3 regions of the Pseudomonas sp. ZS1P83 genome follow, and region 3 is predicted to be linked to each of the others. Evidence: predicted binding sites of a transcription regulator. Region 3 holds the regulator's gene; each other region holds the start of a gene.
What was found. The regulator sigma-54, encoded in region 3, starts transcription at its own class of promoters, with help from an activator protein. The targets are predictions, from matches to a motif close to ANTGGCATNNANNTTGCTNT.

Region 1: the regulator sigma-54 is predicted to act here: its motif matches at 1,677-1,696, upstream of ACYZT0_RS04525 (flagellar basal body rod protein FlgF).
Region 2: the regulator sigma-54 is predicted to act here: its motif matches at 2,624-2,643, upstream of ACYZT0_RS05675 (circularly permuted type 2 ATP-grasp protein).

What each region holds. Positions count from the first base shown of each region.
Region 1 is NZ_CM142706.1:930,128-934,275, forward strand. Features, by position in the region: gene ACYZT0_RS04520 (sigma-54-dependent transcriptional regulator) at 1-1,489, shown strand, start outside; gene ACYZT0_RS04525 (flagellar basal body rod protein FlgF) at 1,751-2,491, shown strand; gene flgG (flagellar basal-body rod protein FlgG) at 2,537-3,322, shown strand; gene flgH (flagellar basal body L-ring protein FlgH) at 3,375-4,070, shown strand; gene ACYZT0_RS04540 (flagellar basal body P-ring protein FlgI) at 4,098-4,148, shown strand, end outside.
Region 2 is NZ_CM142706.1:1,174,163-1,178,310, reverse strand. Features, by position in the region: gene ACYZT0_RS05685 (transglutaminase family protein) at 1-223, opposite strand, end outside; gene ACYZT0_RS05680 (alpha-E domain-containing protein) at 220-1,170, opposite strand; gene ACYZT0_RS05675 (circularly permuted type 2 ATP-grasp protein) at 1,183-2,592, opposite strand; gene ACYZT0_RS05670 (ribonuclease E inhibitor RraB) at 2,990-3,331, opposite strand; gene ACYZT0_RS05665 (hypothetical protein) at 3,546-3,779, opposite strand; gene speE (polyamine aminopropyltransferase) at 3,910-4,148, opposite strand, start outside.
Region 3 is NZ_CM142706.1:4,502,545-4,506,692, forward strand. Features, by position in the region: gene lptB (LPS export ABC transporter ATP-binding protein) at 1-493, shown strand, start outside; gene ACYZT0_RS21355 (RNA polymerase factor sigma-54) at 677-2,170, shown strand; gene hpf (ribosome hibernation-promoting factor, HPF/YfiA family) at 2,244-2,552, shown strand; gene ptsN (PTS IIA-like nitrogen regulatory protein PtsN) at 2,565-3,029, shown strand; gene rapZ (RNase adapter RapZ) at 3,032-3,889, shown strand; gene ACYZT0_RS21375 (HPr family phosphocarrier protein) at 3,905-4,148, shown strand, end outside.

The DNA.
Region 1 (4,148 bases), 2.7 Mb from region 3:
GATCAACGTCGCACGCGGCGAGGTCGGCGGTGAGCATGGCAATGCCATCTACCTGCATTGCCCGAACCTGATCAACATTCAGTTCCAGGCGTTGCGTCCGAAATTCGAATCGATTGCCGGGGTTTTTGGCGTCAAGCGTGTAGGTCTGATGCCCAGCGAGCGTCGGCACATGGAGCTCAATGCCTTGCTCGGCGCCCTGGAGTTTCCGGTGCTGTCGATCGACATGGGCGGCTCGATCGTCGCGGCCAACCGCGCAGCGGCACAGTTGCTCGGGGTGCGGGTGGATGAGGTGCCGGGGATTCCGCTGTCGCGTTACGCCGAAGATTTCGACTTGCCGGAACTGGTGCGCGCCAACAAGTCGCGGATCAACGGCTTGCGGGTGAAGGTCAAGGGTGATGTGTTTCTCGCCGACATCGCACCACTGCAATCGGAGCATGACGACAGCGAAGCCATGGCCGGCGCGGTACTCACGCTGCACCGCGCCGACCGGGTCGGTGAGCGCATCTATAACGTGCGCAAGCAGGAGCTGCGCGGTTTCGACAGCATTTTCCAAAGCTCCAAGGTGATGGCCGCCGTAGTGCGCGAAGCCCGACGCATGGCGCCGTTGGATGCGCCGCTACTGATAGAAGGTGAAACCGGTACCGGTAAAGAGTTGCTGGCGCGCGCCTGCCACCTGGCGAGTCCGCGGGGGCAGTCACCTTTGATGGCGCTCAACTGCGCCGGTCTTCCGGAATCCATGGCTGAGACGGAGCTGTTCGGCTACGGCCCCGGCGCTTTCGCAGGGGCGAGGGCAGAAGGCAAGCTCGGGCTGCTGGAACTGACAGCGGGCGGTACGCTGTTTCTCGATGGCGTCGGGGAAATGAGCCCGCGTTTGCAGGTGAAATTGCTGCGATTCCTGCAGGACGGTTGCTTCCGTCGTGTGGGCAGCGATGAAGAGGTTTATCTGGATGTGCGGGTGATCTGCGCAACGCAGGTCGACCTGTCCGAGTTGTGCGCGCGCGGTGAGTTTCGCCAGGATTTGTATCACCGCTTGAACGTGCTTTCGCTGCACATCCCGCCACTGCGCGAATGCCTCGATGGTTTGACGCCGCTGGTGGAGCACTTCCTCGATCAGGCCAGTAGGCAGATCGGTTGCCCACTGCCAAAACTGGCGCCGGCGGCGATGGATCGGCTCAGTCATTACCACTGGCCGGGCAATGTCCGGCAATTGGAAAATGTGTTGTTCCAGGCGGTTTCGTTGTGCGAGGGCGGGACCGTCAAGGCCGAACATATTCGCCTGCCGGATTACGGCGTGCGTCAGCCACTTGGCGATTTCTCGCTCGAGGGCGGGTTGGACGAGATTGTCGGGCGCTTCGAGAAAGCGGTGCTTGAGCGCTTGTACTCCGAGCATCCGAGTAGTCGGCAGCTGGGCAAGCGGCTTGGGGTTTCGCATACGACCATCGCCAATAAGTTGCGTGAGTATGAAGTCGGTAAAGAACCCGGTGCCTGAGGCGCAATGCGACTTTTGTGGCGAGGGAGCAAGCTCCCTCGCCACAGGGAAATCTGTTGGCTGCAAAGGCCAGCACTTGCCACTAACCGGCATAACACCGCCGGTTTTTCGTCTTCGACACAATCTCCATTTCCCCTACGAACCCCTCAAGTCCTTTGTTTGCCGGGCCCCGCGCCGCCAGAAAAAAGTTGGTCTGCAAATTGCTTATCGCTCAGCAGTACAGCAGTGGGCGGCAAACGTCCGGCATGCAGAGGAAAGAGTGTGGACAAGTACCTTTATGTGGCAATGACCGGCGCCAGCCAGAATGCACTGGCGCAGAAGGCTCATGCGAACAACCTGGCGAACATCTCCACCAACGGTTTCCAGAAAGACCTGGAGCAGGCTCGTTCGATGCCGGTGTTCGGTGACAGCTTTCCGGCGCGTGCGTTTGCCTTGTCCGAGCGTCCGGCCACTGACTTCTCCCCTGGCGCGCTGGTGGAAACCGGTCGCGACCTCGATGTCGCCGTGCAAGGCAGCGGATGGATCGCCGTGCAGAACCCTGACGGCGGCGAAAGCTACGTACGCACCGGCAGCCTGAACGTTGACGCCCTGGGCGTGTTGCGGGCCGGCAACGGTATGCCGGTGATGGGCAATGGCGGGCCGATTGCCGTGCCGCCCGAGCAGCAAATCGAAGTGGGCGAGGACGGCACTATCAGCATTCGTGCGATGGGCGAAGGTCCTCGCGTGATGGCGGAAGTCGACCGCATCAAACTGGTCAACCCTGACTTCAAGAACATGACCAAAGGCCTGGACGGTTCGATCCACACCAAGGACGGCAAGCCGGCGCAAGCCGATGCCAACGTCAAGCTGGTGTCCGGTTTTCTCGAGTCGAGCAACGTCAATGCCGTGGAAGAAATGACCTCGGTGCTGGCCCTGGCCAAGCAGTTCGAGCTGCACATCAAGATGATGAACACCGCCAAAGACGATGACCAGGCCATGGCTCGGGTCTTGCAGATCAGCTAATTATCAGAACGTCGCGCCGTAAAACAGGCGCACGAGGAGAATCGAATGCTTCCGGCTCTATGGGTTGCCAAAACAGGTCTGTCCGCCCAGGACACTAACCTGACGACCATTTCCAACAACCTGGCCAACGTGTCGACCACGGGTTTCAAACGTGACCGTGCCGAGTTCCAGGACTTGCTCTACCAGATCAAACGCCAGCCAGGCGCCCAGTCGACTCAGGACAGTGAACTGCCGTCGGGTCTGCAATTGGGTACCGGTGTGCGCATCGTCGGCACCCAGAAAAACTTCACCGCCGGCAGCCTGCAAACCACCGAACAGCCGCTTGACCTGGCTGTCGACGGTCGCGGTTTCTTCCAGATTCTGCAGCCGGACGGCACCACGTCCTACACCCGTGACGGTACGTTCCACCTGGACTCCAACGGTCAGATCGTGAACGCCAGCGGCTTCGCCCTGGAACCGGCCATTGTCATCCCCAACGATGCCCAGACCTTTACGGTCGGTCGCGACGGCACCGTGTCCATCACCGTTGCCGGCAACCCGGCGTCCCAAGTGATCGGCAACCTGCAAACCGCCGACTTCATCAACCCGGCCGGTCTGCAAGCGGTGGGCAACAACCTGTTTCTGGAAACCGCTGCCAGCGGCGCGCCGCAAGTCGGCACCCCGGGCCTGGCCGGTTTCGGCACCACGCTGCAGAACACCCTGGAAACGTCCAACGTCAGCACCGTTGAAGAGATGGTCAACATGATCACCACTCAGCGCGCTTACGAGATGAACTCCAAGGTGATCTCGACCGCCGACCAGATGCTCTCGTTCGTAACGCAGAATCTGTAATCAAGTCTATGAGGCGGCCATCAGGTCGCCGGCAACACCGTGAGGTAGGGTCATGAATCGCTATGTATCTGTTCTGGCACTGAGTGGGATCGCCGCGCTCGCGGGCTGCGTCGGTCCGACGCCCAAGCCCAATGACCCTTACTACGCTCCGGTGTTGCCGCGCACGCCGTTGCCGGCTGCCGCCAATAACGGTTCGATTTATCAGGCCGGCTTCGAACAGAATCTGTACAGCGACCGCAAGGCGTTCCGGGTCGGTGACATCATCACTATCACCCTGAACGAGAAGACCCAGGCCAGCAAAAACGCCAATTCCCAGGTTGGAAAGACCAGCAAGGCCAGCATCGGCCTGTCCTCGCTGTTTGGTACGGTGCCCAACACTAATAACCCGTTAGGCAGTGGTGATCTGAGTCTGGATGCCGGCTACAGCGGCGACCGTGCGACCAAGGGTGACAGTAAAGCCGGGCAGGGCAACAGCCTGACCGGTTCGATCACCGTGACCGTCGCCGACGTGTTGCCCAACGGCATCATCGCCGTGCGCGGCGAGAAGTGGATGACCCTCAATACCGGTGACGAGCTGGTGCGGATTGCCGGGCTGGTTCGGGCCGATGACATCTCGACTGACAACACCGTTTCGTCGACACGTATCGCCGATGCACGCATCACCTATTCGGGCACCGGTTCGTTTGCCGATGCGAGTCAGCCAGGCTGGTTCGACCGTTTCTTCCTCAGCCCGCTGTTCCCTTTCTAGGTGGCCACGTTGAATTTCAAAAGCCTCATGGTGGCTGCCCTGTTGATGTCCTCGGCGTTTGGCGTACACGCGGAACGG
Region 2 (4,148 bases), 3.0 Mb from region 3:
GCGCGCCGATGATGATCGCCTCGTGGGGCTCGTCCATGGTCAGCACGTGCAGGATGTTGCCGAACGGATCGAGTTGCGCGCGCACCGGGCGCGGCAAGTCGAGCTGCCAGCTGAGCACGTGCTGGCGCTCGCTGTCGTGGGGTGTCAGTCGCAGGTACTGGATGCTCGCCCGCACCTGATCTTCGTAGTGATAGGTGGTCTCGTGGCTAATGGAAAGTCTCATGCAGCCTCCAGGTAGGAACTGTGTATGGCGTTACCCAACTGGCGCACCAGCGGGATGAACTCGGTCAGCCAGGCGTGGAGGCCTTCGTCGAGAATTTCGGTGATGCCGGTGTAGCGCAGGCGTGCGTCGATTTCCGCGGCCAGGCGCTGCGCAGGACGACCGTTGGCCCCCGGCAGTTGGGCGAGGATCTGGTCAATTTCTTCGGTGCAGGCGCGCAGGGAACGCGGGACATCGGCCCGCAACAGCAGCAGTTCTGCCACATGCCGGGCGCCGGGGGCGTCGCGGTAGATTTCGGTGTAGGCCTCAAAAGAGGACAACGCCCTTAGCAAAGCACTCCACTGGTAGTAAGCGTGCGCCGTGCCATCGCTGACCGCTTCGGCCTGATCGCCGGCCATTTCGTAGCGGGCATCCAGCAGGCGCAACGTGTTGTCAGCCCTTTCGATAAACGTCCCCAGGCGAATGAAACGGAACGCGTCGTTACGCATGATGGTGCCGTAGGACGCTCCGCGAAACAGGTGGGAACGTTCCTTGATCCACTCGCAGAAACGGCTCATCCCGTAGCGACTCAAGCCTTGATCGGCTATCCCACGAATTTCCAGCCAGGTGGCATTGATGTTTTCCCACATGTCGGCGGTGATTCGCCCACGTACCGCATGGGCACTGGCCCGCGCGGCGCCGAGGCAGCTGTAGATACTCGCCGGGTTGGCCGCGTCCAGGGCGAAGAAATGCAGCAGCCGTTCGGCGTGCAATTCGCCGTGGCGCTCCAGGTAATCGTCCAGGGTGCCGGTAATCAGCAATGGCATGGCAAGTTCATGCAGGCCATCACCTCGGCCATCCTGCGGCATCAGCGACAGCGAATAACTGATGTCGAGCATCCGTGCGAGGTTTTCCGCCCGCTCCAGATAACGCGACATCCAATACAAATCCGAGGCAGTTCTACTTAACATGGCAGGCTTCCTTCAATCCTCGACCACCCAGGTGTCCTTGGTTCCGCCACCCTGGGATGAATTCACCACCAGAGAGCCTTCGCGCAGGGCAACACGGGTCAAACCGCCGGGTACAACCCGGGTTTCGCGGCCAGACAATACAAACGGACGCAGGTCGATGTGGCGTGGAGCGATGCCGTTTTCGACAAAGGTCGGACAGGTCGACAGCGACAACGTCGGTTGCGCGATGTACGCATGGGGCTTGGCTTTGATCCGCGCGCGGAAAGACTCGATTTCCGCCGCCGTCGCCGCCGGCCCCACCAACATGCCGTAACCGCCTGAACCCTGGGTTTCCTTGACCACCAAATCCGGAAGATTGGCCAGTACGTGGGAAAGTTCGGAGGGATTACGACACTGCCACGTCGGTACGTTCTTCAGAATCGGCTCTTCATCCAGGTAGAAACGGATCATGTCCGTGACGAATGGATACACCGACTTGTCATCCGCGACCCCGGTACCGATAGCATTCGCCAGCACGACGTTGCCGGAGCGGTACGACGACAGCAGCCCTGGAACGCCGAGCATCGAGTCCGGGTTGAACGCCAGCGGATCGAGGAACGCATCGTCGAGGCGACGGTAGATCACGTCGACGGCTTTCGGCCCGTCTGTGGTGCGCATGAAGACCTTGTCGTCTCGCACGAACAGGTCCGCGCCTTCCACCAGCTCAACGCCCATTTCCCGCGCCAGGAATGCATGCTCGAAAAACGCGCTGTTGAAACGACCCGGCGTCAGCACCACCACGCTCGGGTTATCGATCGGACTGGCGCTTTTCAGGGTGTCGAGCAACAGGTTCGGATAATGGTCGATGGGGGCAATGCGTTGCGCCGCGAACAACTCGGGGAACAACCGCATCATCATCTTGCGGTCTTCGAGCATGTAGCTGACACCGCTCGGTGTACGAAGATTGTCTTCGAGCACGTAGTACGTGCCGTCGCCATCGCGCACCAGATCGACGCCTGAAATGTGGGAATAGATATCCCGGTGCAGATCTAGCCCTTGCATCGCCAACTGGTATTGCTCGTTGGCCAGCACTTGCTCGGCCGGGATGATGCCGGCCTTGATGATGCGTTGCTCGTGATAAAGGTCGGCGAGGAACATGTTCAACGCCTTGACCCGCTGAATGCAGCCGCGCTCGACGACTCGCCATTCACTGGCGGGGATGCTGCGGGGGATGGTGTCGAAGGGAATCAGGCGCTCTGTTCCTTGCTCATCACCATAGAGCGTGAACGTAATCCCGGCGCGATGAAATAACAGATCGGCCTCGCGTCGCCGTTGTGCCAAAAGCTCGTCAGGCGTTTCGGCCAGCCAACGGGCAAACTCCCGATAATGCGGGCGGACCTGGCCGCCGGCATCGTACATCTCATCAAAATAGGTGCGGATCATGCCGTACTCCTTGTCACCCGGACATTTGGGCTTCGCAAAGCCCGTGCCATCGGCATAAACGCTTTGATATCAATCAGTTGGATAATTGCACTGCACGCACCGCACCAATCCTGTGCGGTAAATGCCCCCACCTGATCACCCCCGCTTCATTGCGAAGCAATGTTGTCGCCTATCACCAGCATAGTCAGCGTTGATTTCACTGCTCGGGAGTCGATGCGGATAATCCGCGCATTCGCTGGAAATCTTGACGAACTTCCCTTTAGCCGCCTGCTCAGGCGGTTTTTTTTGCGCCGGATTCTTGTTTCAGGGTTTTGCCGGGGGCGTTTTCTATCCCGCGAAAACGAAAACGGCCAACCCTGAGGTCAGCCGTTGCTGAGTGTTGTTACTGTTCATAAGGTTATGCGAGTAGCCCTCGTACCTCCTGCTTGACGCCCCATCCTTCGATGATGCCGCCCAATGGCTCGACCACCGCCTCGAAATCCTGCTCAAAGTCGCCGATGCCGTCATAGGTGGCGTACATCACTTTGCTCAGTTCCAGGTACCACGCGCCGTCGTCGCGCACGCTGATTTGTGCATTCAAGGATTCACCACAGTAATGCCCTGCCGCCCTGCGCGCCCGCTCCTCGTCCGGGAAAATGGCGTAGAACTCGATGGGATGGAATCGTGAAAAGTCGAAACCGCCTTCTTTCATGCGGCGCAACACGCTGCTGCTGATGTCTTCTTGATAGGCTGTGCTCATGAAACGTCCCCCTCAGACTGATGGATAGACTTTCCGTATTCCCGGCACTCGCAACCGAATGGGGCGAGCGATGCGGCAACAACATTGCCGGTGGGAAGCAAGCATGTAGCTGACAAGACCAGACCTTAGCGATCCGTTCGCTGATCTCGCTTGCAGAGTAGCCCCAAGATAGAGCCGCTGCCAAGGCCTGGTTGTGAATGTGAAGGGAGAGGTATCAGACGGGAGTAATGCCGAGGATTTGTATGCTGTTCTGAGTTTTAAGATTTTTGACGCTCGCGTCAGCGGTTCGCCCTTCCAGATCATTCAGATCCAGTTCGGCGGCGACAGGAAGGAGCCGGGCCTTGATGAGCTTGGCGGCTTGCTCGTTGTCCGGGCACTCGTCGCACTCAAAGACTTCGTCGACTGTTTCGCCGTGATCATCCACGAAAGTGATTTTCCACTTTTGCATCAGTGCCTCCTCGATCAAACCCGCAAATGGGCTTACATCTATCTGGACTTTTGCCCTGACTGATCGTTCAAATCGATTACCGCGCGCAAGCATGAAAAAACACAGAAACCTGTAGGGGTTATGTGTAGTTTTAGTCGTTACTTGGCTTGTTCACCGCTTGCAGGACATATTGCGGCAAGGCGAAAGCGCCGATGTGGATTTCCGGGTTGTAGTAGCGGGTGATGATGCCGCTGCCGGCGAAGCGCTGCTGCAGGGTTTCGCGGGACAACTTGCGATAGGCGGTAGTGGTCGCGCCCCAGGCGAAAGTCATGGCGCCGCCGATGTAGGTCGGCACGGCCGCCTGATAGAAATGCCAGTCCGGGAACAGAC
Region 3 (4,148 bases):
CGGTATTGGCTATCTTCCGCAAGAAGCATCGATCTTCCGCAAACTCTCGGTAGCCGACAACATCATGGCAATCCTCGAGACCCGCAAGGAGCTCGACAAGAACAGTCGTCGCAAGGAGTTGGAAAGCCTATTGCAGGAATTCCACATCAGCCACATCCGCGACAACCTCGGCATGAGTCTGTCCGGCGGTGAACGCCGCCGCGTGGAAATCGCCAGGGCACTGGCCACCAACCCGAAATTCATTCTCCTCGACGAACCATTCGCCGGTGTGGACCCGATTTCGGTGGGCGACATCAAGCAGATCATCTATCACCTCAAGGCCAAGGGCATTGGTGTGCTGATCACTGACCACAACGTCCGTGAAACCCTGGATATCTGCGAAACCGCCTACATCGTCAACGATGGCCAGCTGATAGCCGAAGGTGACTCTGCCACCATCCTGGCCAACGACCTGGTCAAGGAAGTGTATCTGGGTCATGAGTTCCGCTTGTAAGCACTGAGGTGCCTGGCTAGTCGATCGAGTGCTCGTCTCGATAAAAATGAATACTTTTTTATTGTTACAGCGCTCTAGGCAAACGTTGCGGTTTCAGGCATATAATTTGCTTATGTTTGGCGCTCCGGCGTCCTGTAGTGGATGGCGCATGTGCGCCGGCGAATAAGGTGTTAAGCCCCTGCCATGAAACCATCGCTAGTCTTGAGAATGGGCCAGCAGCTGACGATGACACCGCAGCTGCAACAGGCCATCCGCCTGCTCCAATTGTCGACCCTGGACCTGCAACAGGAAATCCAGGAGGCCCTGGAGTCCAATCCGATGCTCGAACGCCAGGAAGAAGGCGACGACTTCGATAACGCTGACCCCTTGGCCGACAAAGCGGAACAGCCACCCAACGCCGACGTTTCTGAACCCTCCTACCAGGAAACCGCCCCGACGGTGGACAACCTCGAGGAAGGCGACTGGAACGAGCGCATTCCCAACGAACTGCCCGTCGATACCGCGTGGGAAGACGTCTACCAGACCAGCGCCAGCAGCCTGCCGAGCAACGATGACGACGAGTGGGATTTCACCACCCGTACATCGGCCGGCGAAAGCCTGCAAAGCCACTTGCTGTGGCAACTGAACCTGGCACCGATGTCCGACACTGATCGCCTGATTGCCGTGACCCTGATCGACTGCATCAACAATCAGGGCTACCTGGACGAAACCCTCGAGGAGATTCTCGAAGCCTTCGATCCGGAACTGGACATCGAACTGGACGAAATCGAAGCTGTCCTGCACCGCATCCAGCAATTCGAACCCGCTGGCATCGGCGCCCGTAACCTGGGCGAATGCCTGCTGCTGCAACTGCGTCAGTTGTCCGCCAAGACTCCTTGGCTGGTCGAAGCCAAACGCCTGGTCACCGATTACATCGACCTGCTCGGCAGCCGCGATTACAGCCAGCTGATGCGTCGCATGAAGCTCAAGGAAGATGAGCTGCGCCAAGTGATTGAACTGGTCCAGAGCCTCAACCCGCGCCCAGGCTCGCAAATCGAGTCCGGCGAAGCCGAATACGTCGTTCCCGACGTGATCGTACGCAAGGACAACGAGCGCTGGCTGGTGGAACTGAACCAGGAATCCGTGCCGCGACTGCGGGTCAATGCTCAATACGCCGGTTTCGTACGCCGCGCCGACACCAGCGCCGACAACACCTTCATGCGCAATCAGTTGCAAGAGGCCCGCTGGTTCATCAAAAGCCTGCAAAGCCGCAACGAAACCCTGATGAAAGTAGCCACTCAGATCGTCGAGCATCAGCGCGGCTTTCTTGAATACGGCGACGAAGCCATGAAACCGCTGGTCCTGCATGACATCGCCGAAGCGGTGGGCATGCACGAGTCGACGATTTCTCGGGTGACCACGCAGAAATTCATGCATACCCCACGGGGCATATATGAACTGAAATACTTTTTCTCAAGTCACGTCAGCACCTCTGAGGGCGGTGAATGCTCGTCTACAGCGATCCGCGCGATCATCAAAAAACTGGTTGCCGCGGAAAATCAGAAAAAGCCGTTGAGTGACAGCAAGATCGCTGGTTTACTGGAGGCACAAGGCATTCAGGTGGCTCGCCGCACCGTCGCCAAGTACCGCGAATCCCTCGGGATCGCGCCTTCGAGCGAACGCAAGCGGTTGATGTAGAGCCACGCCACAGCGTTCCAGTGGCAGGCATTTCTGCCTGCCGCTTTATGCACTGGCAACGAAGGAGAGCTGTATGCAAGTCAACATCAGTGGACACCAACTGGAAGTGACCGAACCTCTTCGCACCTACATCGGCGAAAAACTCGAACGATTAGAGAGGCATTTCGACAAGATCACCAACGTGCAAGTCACGATGACGGTCGAAAAGCTCAAGCAGAAAATCGAAGCCACGCTGCATATTCCCGGCAATGAAGTGGTCGCAAACGCGGAGCATACCGATATGTACGCGGCTATCGACGCACTGACTGACAAGCTGGATAAACAACTCAAAAAGCATAAGGAAAAGACCCAAAGCCTCCTCCAGGGCGCGACCGGTCGTTAACACTCCCAACCCATGATCCGACTTGAAAGCATCCTGACCCCCGGCCGTTCCCTCGTGAACGTGCCGGGCGGCAGTAAAAAGAAAGCCCTCGAGCAAATTGCCAACCTTATCCATAAAGAAGTGCCGGATCTGGAGATGCAAGATGTCTTCGAGGCTCTGATTGCCCGTGAAAAACTCGGTTCCACCGGTTTTGGCAACGGCATCGCCATTCCCCACTGTCGCCTGAAGGGCTGCAACTCGCCCATCAGTGCCTTGATGCACCTTGATGCCCCCATCGATTTCGACGCCATCGACGGCGCCCCGGTTGACCTGCTGTTCGTTCTGCTGGTCCCGCAAGCCGCCACCGATGCGCACCTGGAGCTACTGCGCCAGATCGCCAGCATGCTCGATCGCAAGGAAGTGCGCGAAAAACTGCGCAGCGCCCCGAGCAATGAAGCCTTGTATCAGGTCGTCCTGGACGAGCAAAACGGTCAGTAATCATGCGTTTGATCATCGTCAGTGGCCGCTCCGGCTCAGGTAAAAGTACCGCGCTCGATGTTCTCGAGGACAACGGCTACTACTGCATCGACAACCTTCCCGCCGGCCTGCTGCCGGAACTGGCCGAACGCGCGTTGATTCACACCGAGCTGGCACAACCGCTGGTTGCCGTATCCATCGATGCGCGTAACTTGCCAAGTCACTTGTCGCGGTTTCCCGAACTGCTGGAAGAAGTGCGCAGCCGGCATATCCAGTGCGATGTGCTTTATCTGGACGCCGATGAAGAAACCTTGCTCAAACGCTTCTCGGAAACCCGCCGGCGCCACCCTCTGAGCAATGCCAATCGCTCGCTGGCCGAAGCCATCAACGATGAAACCAGCCTGCTCGGGCCGATTGCCGACCTCGCCGATCTCAAAGTAAACACCACCAACCTGAACCTGTATCAGCTGCGCGATACCATCAAGCTGCGCCTGCTGAACCAGCCGGAGCCCGGTACTGCGTTTCTGGTGGAGTCTTTTGGTTTCAAGCGTGGCATGCCGGTGGACGCCGATCTGGTGTTCGACGTGCGTTGCCTGCCCAATCCCTATTGGAAGCCGGAGTTGCGCGATCATTCCGGGCTCGATCAACCGGTCGCCGAGTACCTGGCGGCGCAGCCGGATGTCGAAGAGATGTTCCAGGACATTTCCACGTACTTGCTCAAATGGCTGCCACGCTTCGCCGCCAGCAACCGTGCTTATGTCACCATTGCCATTGGCTGCACCGGTGGACATCACCGCTCCGTCTACCTGACCGAACGTCTGGGTCAGGCCCTGCAAAAAACCCTGAAGAACGTCCAGGTTCGCCACCGCGACCTCAGCTAAAGGATTCACACCGCGATGCCTGCTCTGGAAATTGAAATCATCAACAAACTGGGTTTGCATGCCCGTGCTTCTGCGAAATTCGTTGGCGTCGCCGGTGAGTTCAAAGATTGCACGATTCGGGTCGGACGTACTCCCGAGTCCATGGTAGACGGAAAAAGCATCATGGCGATGATGATGCTCGCTGCCGGCAAGGGAACAATAATTCACCTGAGTACCGAAGGTGAGCAGGCTGACGAAGCCTTGCAGGCTTTGGTGGATT